One region of the Enterococcus sp. AMC1251 genome, then DNA from elsewhere that is predicted to be linked to it. Evidence: predicted binding sites of a transcription regulator. Region 1 holds the regulator's gene; the other holds the start of a gene.

Region 1 (4,238 bases):
TGAATCACCAAGGGAATGATTTTACAAAACTACAACAACTTCAGTCTAGCTTATCAACGATCGAACAGGAACTTGAAGAAAAAATGGAGCGTTGGGCATATTTAAGTGAGTTTGTAGAAAATTAGGAGGCAGTAACTATGGAAGAAGCATATTTAGCATTAGGTCGCAAACTTTTAAAGGAAGGTCACTTAAAAGAAGATCGTACTGGAACAGGTACAAAAAGTATCTTTGGTCACCAAATGCGTTTTGATTTATCTGAAGGCTTTCCTTTGTTAACAACTAAGCGAGTACCGTTTGGCTTAATTAAAAGTGAACTTTTATGGTTTTTAAATGGCGATACAAATATTCGTTATCTCTTACAACATAATAATCATATTTGGGATGAGTGGGCTTTTGAACGTTATATTAAAAGTGATGATTACCAAGGTCGTGATATGACTGATTTTGGACGTCGAGTTCTTGTGGATGAAATATTCAAGGGAGATTATGAAAAAGAACACAAAGCATTTTGTGATAAACTTTTATTGGATGATGAGTTTGCTGCAAAATATGGGGAATTAGGAAATATTTACGGTGCGCAGTGGCGTCATTGGGAGACCAAAAATGGCGGTTTTATCGATCAACTTAAAAATGTTATTGAAATGATCAAAAAAACACCTGATTCAAGACGCCTAATCGTGTCAGCTTGGAATCCAGAAGATATTCCTTCTATGGCTTTACCGCCGTGTCATACAATGTTTCAATTTTATGTGAATGATGGTAAATTGAGCTGTCAGTTATATCAACGAAGTGGTGACGTTTTTCTTGGCGTTCCTTTTAATATTGCTAGTTATGCATTGTTAACACATTTAATTGCTCATGAAACTGATTTAGAAGTAGGCGATTTTATTCACACTTTGGGGGATGCTCATTTATATACAAATCATATCGATCAGATGAATGAACAACTTACTCGAGAAATTCGCTCGTTTCCTAAACTAAAATTAAATCAAGAAAAAAAATCAGTATTTGATTTTGAACTGGAAGATATCCTTATCGAAGGATATGATCCGCATCCAGCAATTAAGGCACCGATTGCCGTTTAAATTGAAAGGAGTTTCCTGATGTTAGCAGCCATATGGGCTCAAGATGAGCAAGGAATAATTGGTAAAGAAAATCAATTACCATGGCATTTACCAAATGATTTGAAATTTTTTAAACAAATGACTGAAAACAATACCATTATCATGGGGAGAAAAACTTTTGAGGGGATGGGAAGCCGTCCATTACCAAATCGTCAAACGATTGTTCTAACTAAGGATAAAAAATATTCTGCTGACGGAGTTGTTGTATTTCATAGTGTGAGTGAAGTTCTTGAGTACGCAAATACGTTCTCAGGTATTACATTTATTGCGGGCGGTTCAGCAATATACGAAGATTTTTTACCGTATTGCGATGTATTGTACCGTACAGTTATCCATCATTTATTTGATGGAGATACGAAATTTCCTGCTATTGTTTGGGATGATTGGACATTGATCAATCTAAGCGAAGGTGAACAGGACGAAAAAAATAGCTATGCACATCAATTTGAGACATATCAGCGCAAAGTAGCTGTGGATTAAGTAAAGGTTGTCTAGATAACAAAAAAACATACTGTCGTTAGTATGTTTTTTTTGTTATCTAGATATGATTGCGATATAACCCAACAACTTTTCCTAATATACTTACATTATTTAAAATAATTGGGTCTAATGCATCATTCTCTGGTTGTAAACGAATATGATCTGTTTCTTTAAAGAATCGTTTACATGTTGCTTCATCTTCATCTGTCATCGCAATAACGATATCACCATTTGATGCAGCGCTTTGTTTGCGAACGATCACTTGATCACCATCTAAAATACCAGCGTTGATCATACTTTCACCTCTGATAGTCAGCATGAATAACGCATTTTCTTCTGCTACCAAATCAGGCGGAAGAGGGAAAAAGTCAGAGGCTTCTTCTACAGCTAAGATAGGCTCACCAGCTGTAACAACACCAAGCATGGGGATAACTGTCGGTTTTACACCAATTTTTTCAAGACCATCTGGGGTCAATTCAATCGCTCTTGGCTTCGTAGGATCACGTAAAATCAGCCCTTTTTTTTCTAATCGAGCTAGGTGTCCGTGAACAGTAGATGTTGAAGATAGGTCTACGGCTTTTCCAATTTCTCTTACAGTTGGTGGATAGCCTTTGAGCTCAACTTGTTCATATATATATTTTAATACTTCGATTTGTCTTGTGTCTGTACGTTTCACCAAAACCCGCACCTTCTTTCAATTTATAATTTCAGTGTACCATAGTTTTATACAGGAATCAAACAAGCGTTCGTGTTTTTTGAAAAAAGTATTTATGTTAAAATCTTTGTAAAAAATGACCGACATAAATAATGATAATTTCTATACATGAACAAAGTCATTTCATATTTTTGATAAGAATATAGTTGTATTTTTTGCGCTCTTCTTATAAGATAGACTTGGAAAGTAAACTTGTCTAGCCACTTAGGCTTGTTCTGAAAGAAAAGGTTGAATCAGCTTGTTCAACCTTTTAAAATAAGGAGGCAGAAGTATGTTATCATCTGAAAAAATGAACCGTATCAATGAACTTGCCAAAAAAGCGAAAGAAAGTGAATTAACTGAGAAAGAAAAAGCAGAACAATCAGTACTTCGCCAAGAATATTTAGCTGCTTTTAGAGGTGGCATGCGTCATCATATCGAAGGTATGAAGGTAGTAGACCCTAAAGGAAATGACGTAACACCAGAGAAGCTGAAAAATATCCAAAAAGCTAGAGGATTACATAATCGAAAATAATTTTAGTTGTTTTTACTAAAAGTAATTGCTTTCATAAACGAAATACGATAAGATATAGATAATAAAGGTAAAAAAAACCTAAATAGGAGATGATTTTTTTGTTCGACAACACTGATCAGTTAGGCGTCAATACGATTCGTACATTGAGTATCGAAGCAGTTCAAAAAGCAAATTCAGGCCATCCTGGACTACCAATGGGTGCAGCACCTATGGCATATGCACTTTGGACAAAACACTTGAAAGTAAACCCAAAAACGTCAACAAATTGGGTAGATAGAGACCGTTTCATTCTTTCTGCTGGTCACGGTTCAGCAATGCTTTATAGCTTGCTTCACTTAGCAGGTTACGGTGTAACAATGGATGATCTAAAAAGCTTCCGTCAATGGGATAGTAAAACGCCTGGACATCCAGAAGTGCATCACACAGATGGTGTTGAAGCAACGACAGGGCCTTTGGGTCAAGGAATTGCGATGGCTGTTGGTATGGCGATGGCCGAGGCTCATACTGCCGCAACCTATAATCGAGATAGTTTTTCAGTAATTGATCATTATACCTATGCATTATGCGGTGATGGTGACTTGATGGAAGGGGTTTCTCAGGAAGCAAGTTCTATGGCTGGACACATGAAATTAGGCAAATTGATCGTGTTATACGATTCAAATGATATCTCTTTAGATGGCCCAACATCAAAAGCGTTCACAGAAAACGTTGGCACTCGTTATGAAGCTTATGGTTGGCAACATATCCTAGTAAAAGATGGCAATGATTTAGAAGAGATTTCTAAAGCAATTGAATCAGCAAAAGCGGAATCAGACAAACCGACATTGATCGAAGTCAAAACCGTTATCGGCTACGGCGCACCAAAAGAAGGTACATCGTCTGTTCATGGTGCACCAATCGGAGCCGATGGTATCGCTGTAGCTAAAGCCGTTTATGGTTGGGAGTACCCTGATTTTACTGTTCCAGAAGAAGTTGCTGCACGCTTTAAAGAAACAATGGTGGAAAAAGGCGGAAAAGCAGAAGATACGTGGAATGCTATGTTTGAAAACTACAAAAAAGAACATCCTGAATTAGCGAAACAATTTAAACAAGCTTTTGCTGATGAACTTCCTGAAAATTGGGATCGTGAATTACCAACATATGAAGTAGGTTCAAGTGCAGCTAGCCGCGTTACAAGCAAAGAAACAATTCAAGCAATTTCTAAAGCTGTACCTGGTTTCTGGGGCGGTTCTGCTGACTTGTCTGCTTCAAACAATACAATGGTAGCAGCAGAAAAAGATTTTGAGCCTGGTCAATATGAAGGTCGCAATATTTGGTTTGGTGTGCGTGAATTTGCAATGGCTGCTGCTATGAATGGAATTCAGTTACACGGAGGTAGCCGTGTTTATGGTGGAACATTCTTTGT
Region 2 (4,238 bases), 1.6 Mb from region 1:
TTTTCGTCGGTTTCTTTATTTGCATCCTCTTTTTTCTTATTGTACTCTTTCCATTTTAAATCTGCTGCTTCTCTTTTTTGCGCGACGCTATTTGCTTGGTTTGTCACACTGAGTTGAGCATCTTTTAATTCTGTTTCATTTTCTACACTATAATAGGTAAATAGCTGTTGCCCTTTCGTTACAGTGTCCCCTTCATTTACATGAACTTCTGTTACAATTCCTCTTGTTGCATCTAAGGTTATTTTGCTTTTAGCATTGGGGATAACTGTCCCAGCTAAGATAGCATCAGAACCTTTTTGGGTTGTCTGCATTACTTCTTTTACTGTTTTTGATACGATGGGCGCGGTCTTTTTTTCATCAGTTTTATTATCGGCTTTCGTTACCATAAAATAGCCAGTTCCTGCTATAATTGCTAGTATTACTACTGCTAATCCTATTTTTAATTTTTTATTTTTCACTATTTTTCCTCCACTGGTTATTTGATAATTTTACTTTAGCAGAGTTCCATGGATTCTATTTGTATGTAGTGTGGATTATTTGTGTATATTGGATTAAATAGTGGGATTCATTGTGAAATTAGCCTGTTTAATTGTATTTTTTATGTGATTGAAAGTAAAAATGACTCTAGCAACTTGGTTAGTAAGCCACGTTGTTTGAGTCATTTTTAATAATTTATTTGGTCATATCATTTTTGTAGTATGATTCGTAGCCAAAATGTTCATAGGCTAAAGCTGTTGCTATCCGTCCTCTTGGTGTCCGTTTGATAAACCCTTTTTGGATCAAATAAGGTTCGTACATATCTTCGACCGTTTCAGTTTCTTCACTGATATTCACTGCTAATGTGCTTAAACCAACAGGACCGCCACCATATAATTCGATCATTGTTTTTAATAGCTTTTGATCGACATAGTCTAATCCTTGATGATCGACTTGTAACAATGTCAACGCCTGATCAGCGATGCCTCGATCAATTGTACCGTCTGATTGTACTTGAGCAAAATCACGTACGCGTTTTAATAAACGGTTGGCGATTCGCGGTGTCCCTCGAGAACGGCGGGCGATTTCAAAGGCGCCGTCTTCTACAATTTCTGTTTGGAAAATATCTGCTGAACGTAACACGATTTCTTTTAAATCTTGTGTTTCATAATATTCCATGTGGGAAATGATGCCAAATCGATCTCGGAGAGGCGCAGATAACATTCCTGCTCTGGTCGTTGCACCAATCAAGGTAAAGGGCGGTAATGGAAAATGAACGGGATGGGCTGTTGTTCCTTGCCCAACCATAATATCCACATAAAAATCTTCCATTGCCGAATACAACATTTCTTCTACAATGCGAGGTAGGCGATGGATTTCATCGATAAATAAAACGTCTCCCGGCTCTAATTCGTTTAAAATTGCGACTAAATCACCTGCTCGCTCAATCGCAGGTCCACTAGTTGTACGGATGTTGACGTGCATTTCATTAGCAATCACCATCGCCATTGTCGTTTTCCCTAATCCTGGCGGTCCATATAAAAGAGTATGATCCAGTGCTTCTTCCCGATTACGGGCTGCTTCAATGTAGATTGTAAGTTCTTGTTTGACTTTGTCTTGACCGATATATTGTTCGAGAAATTGTGGACGTAGTGACTTTTCTAGTGACTCTTCCCCCGTGTTTGTTTCAGCTGAAAGTAGTCTTTCATCTTCTGTCATAACCATTCCTCCTTAGCGTTTCATCATGAATTTCAATGCATTACGTAAGTATTCATCTGTTTGCTGCTTGCCTAGTTCTTCTAATTTCGGTGTGATTCGTTTAATTTCTTTCTCGCTATAGCCTAAGGCACTTAGCGCTTCTAAAGCTTCTGTTAGTGCCTGATTCGCTGATTGGTTCGTTGATGTTTTCGCCATTGCTTCTACGGCTGCTTCTGAGGTTTCTAGTTCACCTAGTTTTCCTTTTAGATCAAGTATCATCTGCTGAGCTGTTTTTTTACCTACACCAGGGAATTTAGTTAAATAAGCGGCATCTTCGCTTTCAATTGCGTTGATTAACCCACCATGGTCTTCTGAAGCCATGATTGCTAAACCACTTTTAGGACCAATTCCTGAAACACTGATCAGTTTTAAGAAAAGTTGTTTTTCATCTAGATCACTAAATCCGTATAATGAATGAGCATCTTCACGGATGACTTGATGGACATAAATTTTGATTTGCTGATCGGTTTTACCTGAATAACGATAAGGGTTACCTACAGAAATCTGATAGCCGATGTTGTTTGTTTCTACTACAATATAGTAAGGACTGATAAACGTCACTTTACCAATGATATATTCGTACATAATTTCACCTTTCTTGATACCGTTGAGGTTAGAACAGAAGTAGCTACTTTTGCACCAACGTTTCTTATGCTTCATACGCACATACGTTTCTATTTTAGCATAGATTTAAGAAAATCAGTAGTTGGATAAAAAAAGCCCGTACGAATTATGATTAAATTCGTACGGAGCCAATTTTTATTCAGAAATATACGTCCATTTATAGTCATATCGTGCGCCAGCTCCATGAGCAATTACACCTTTGACTTTTTCACTGCGCATATGTGCTTCTGCTTTTTGATAAACCGGGGCAACCCCCATATCGTCCATCAATAATTTTTCGGCATCCACCATATCTGTCCAGCGTTTTTCTGGATTTGAGGCATTTTTACTGCCGGAATCGTTGACTAGTTGATCATATTTTTCATTTGAGTAACGACCTCTGTTATATGATCCACCTGTCAAGAATAAGTCCGTAAAGCTACTTGGGTCTGCATAATCAGCACCCCATCCGCCCATGATTACTTCGAAGTCACCATTCTTACCACGGTCTAAACGAACAGTAAATGGCACATTGGTAACTGTCACATCCACGCCATCTAGCGTTTCTTTGACTGCACCTTGAATATATTCTAACACTTTTTTGGTAGAATCTGTGTCATCGCCCACGATGTCAAATTTGAATGAATCGATTCCTAATTCTTGTTTCGCTTTTTCCCAGTATTCTTTCGCTTTTTTAGTATCATGGGTCAATACGCTTTTGTTTTCGTCAGCAAAGTCTTTATTGCCTTCTGGTGAAAACGACATTCCTTCTGGAACAAGACCTGTAGAAGCAATCGAACCGTCTCCTAAAATTCGATCAACCAACGCAGCACGATCGATTGAATAAGAGATTGCCTTTCTTAAATTTACATTTTGATAAGGTGAGTTTGCATCTCTTTGGTTAAATTCAAGATAAGACGTTCGAGCATCTTTTTCAATCACGAGTTCAGGATCATCCGCCATTTGTTTTGCTAATTCTCCACTTAAGATTACATCGTCTGCTTGTCCATCTTGGAAAAGATTCAAGGATGTAGGAGCTTCTTTGACTACTGTAACTGCAATTTTATCTAATTTAACTGCGTCTTTATCCCAATATTGATCATTTTTTGTGTAAGACCACTCGGTATCTGTTCCAGGTCCGTCAAAATCAGTCAATGTAAAGGGACCGTTATAGACTGACGCGTCACTCGTTGTCGCATAATCTTTGCCTTTTTCTTCGACTATTTTTTTATTTTGTGGGAAAAAGGATGGGAACGCCAATAAGTAATCAAAGTATGGTGTTTCTTGTTCTAAGGTTACTTCTAGTTCATGATCGTTGATTGCTTTGATCCCTAATTCGTCTAAACGTTTTTCTCCAGCAGAAACGGCTGCGCCATTTTTGACTAACTCAAACATATACGCATATTCTGCTGCTGTTTTGGGATCAGCTGTGCGTTGCCAGCCGTAGACATAATCTGATGCTACTACAGGATCACCATTTGACCATTTAGCCTCTTCTCTAAGTTTAAATGTATAGGTCAGTCCGTCATCGCTTTTCTTTGCTAGCTCTACTGCACCAGCTGGCTGTGGTTTACTCTTGTCATCTAAACGATATAACCCTTCATAGACATTATTCAATGCTGAAAAGCTGATCGTATTTGTTGCTACTGATAAATCTGCACTTGGCATTTCTTGTTGGACTACTAATTTAAAAAGCTGTTCCCCACTCGCTTTTCCACTCTCATTACCGCTATCTGTAGAATCAGTATTGCCACTATCACCACATGCTACTAATACTAATGTAGACAGCATCATTACACTGATCAATTTCGTTACCTTCATTTTTTTCATTTTATTCTCCTTAATAAATAATTATTTTATTTCTTTTTTATAATTTTCTGAATATTCTTATATTACTAAAA

The links. Region 1 encodes LexA, which represses DNA repair genes until DNA is damaged. Its sites were predicted from a motif close to CNAACANNTGTTNG; they were not measured.
Region 2: ruvA (Holliday junction branch migration protein RuvA) is a predicted target of LexA. The motif match lies at 2,396-2,409, and genes of this name have one in related genera.

What each region holds. Positions count from the first base shown of each region.
Region 1 is NZ_CM177098.1:1,750,116-1,754,353, reverse strand. Features, by position in the region: gene AC4BBR_RS08185 (ABC-F family ATP-binding cassette domain-containing protein) at 1-125, shown strand, start outside; gene AC4BBR_RS08180 (thymidylate synthase) at 138-1,085, shown strand; gene AC4BBR_RS08175 (dihydrofolate reductase) at 1,104-1,604, shown strand; gene lexA (transcriptional repressor LexA) at 1,663-2,292, opposite strand; gene AC4BBR_RS08165 (DUF896 family protein) at 2,591-2,833, shown strand; gene tkt (transketolase) at 2,932-4,238, shown strand, end outside.
Region 2 is NZ_CM177098.1:182,378-186,615, reverse strand. Features, by position in the region: gene AC4BBR_RS00775 (efflux RND transporter periplasmic adaptor subunit) at 1-458, opposite strand, end outside; gene ruvB (Holliday junction branch migration DNA helicase RuvB) at 673-1,695, opposite strand; gene ruvA (Holliday junction branch migration protein RuvA) at 1,708-2,319, opposite strand; gene AC4BBR_RS00760 (peptide ABC transporter substrate-binding protein) at 2,494-4,167, opposite strand.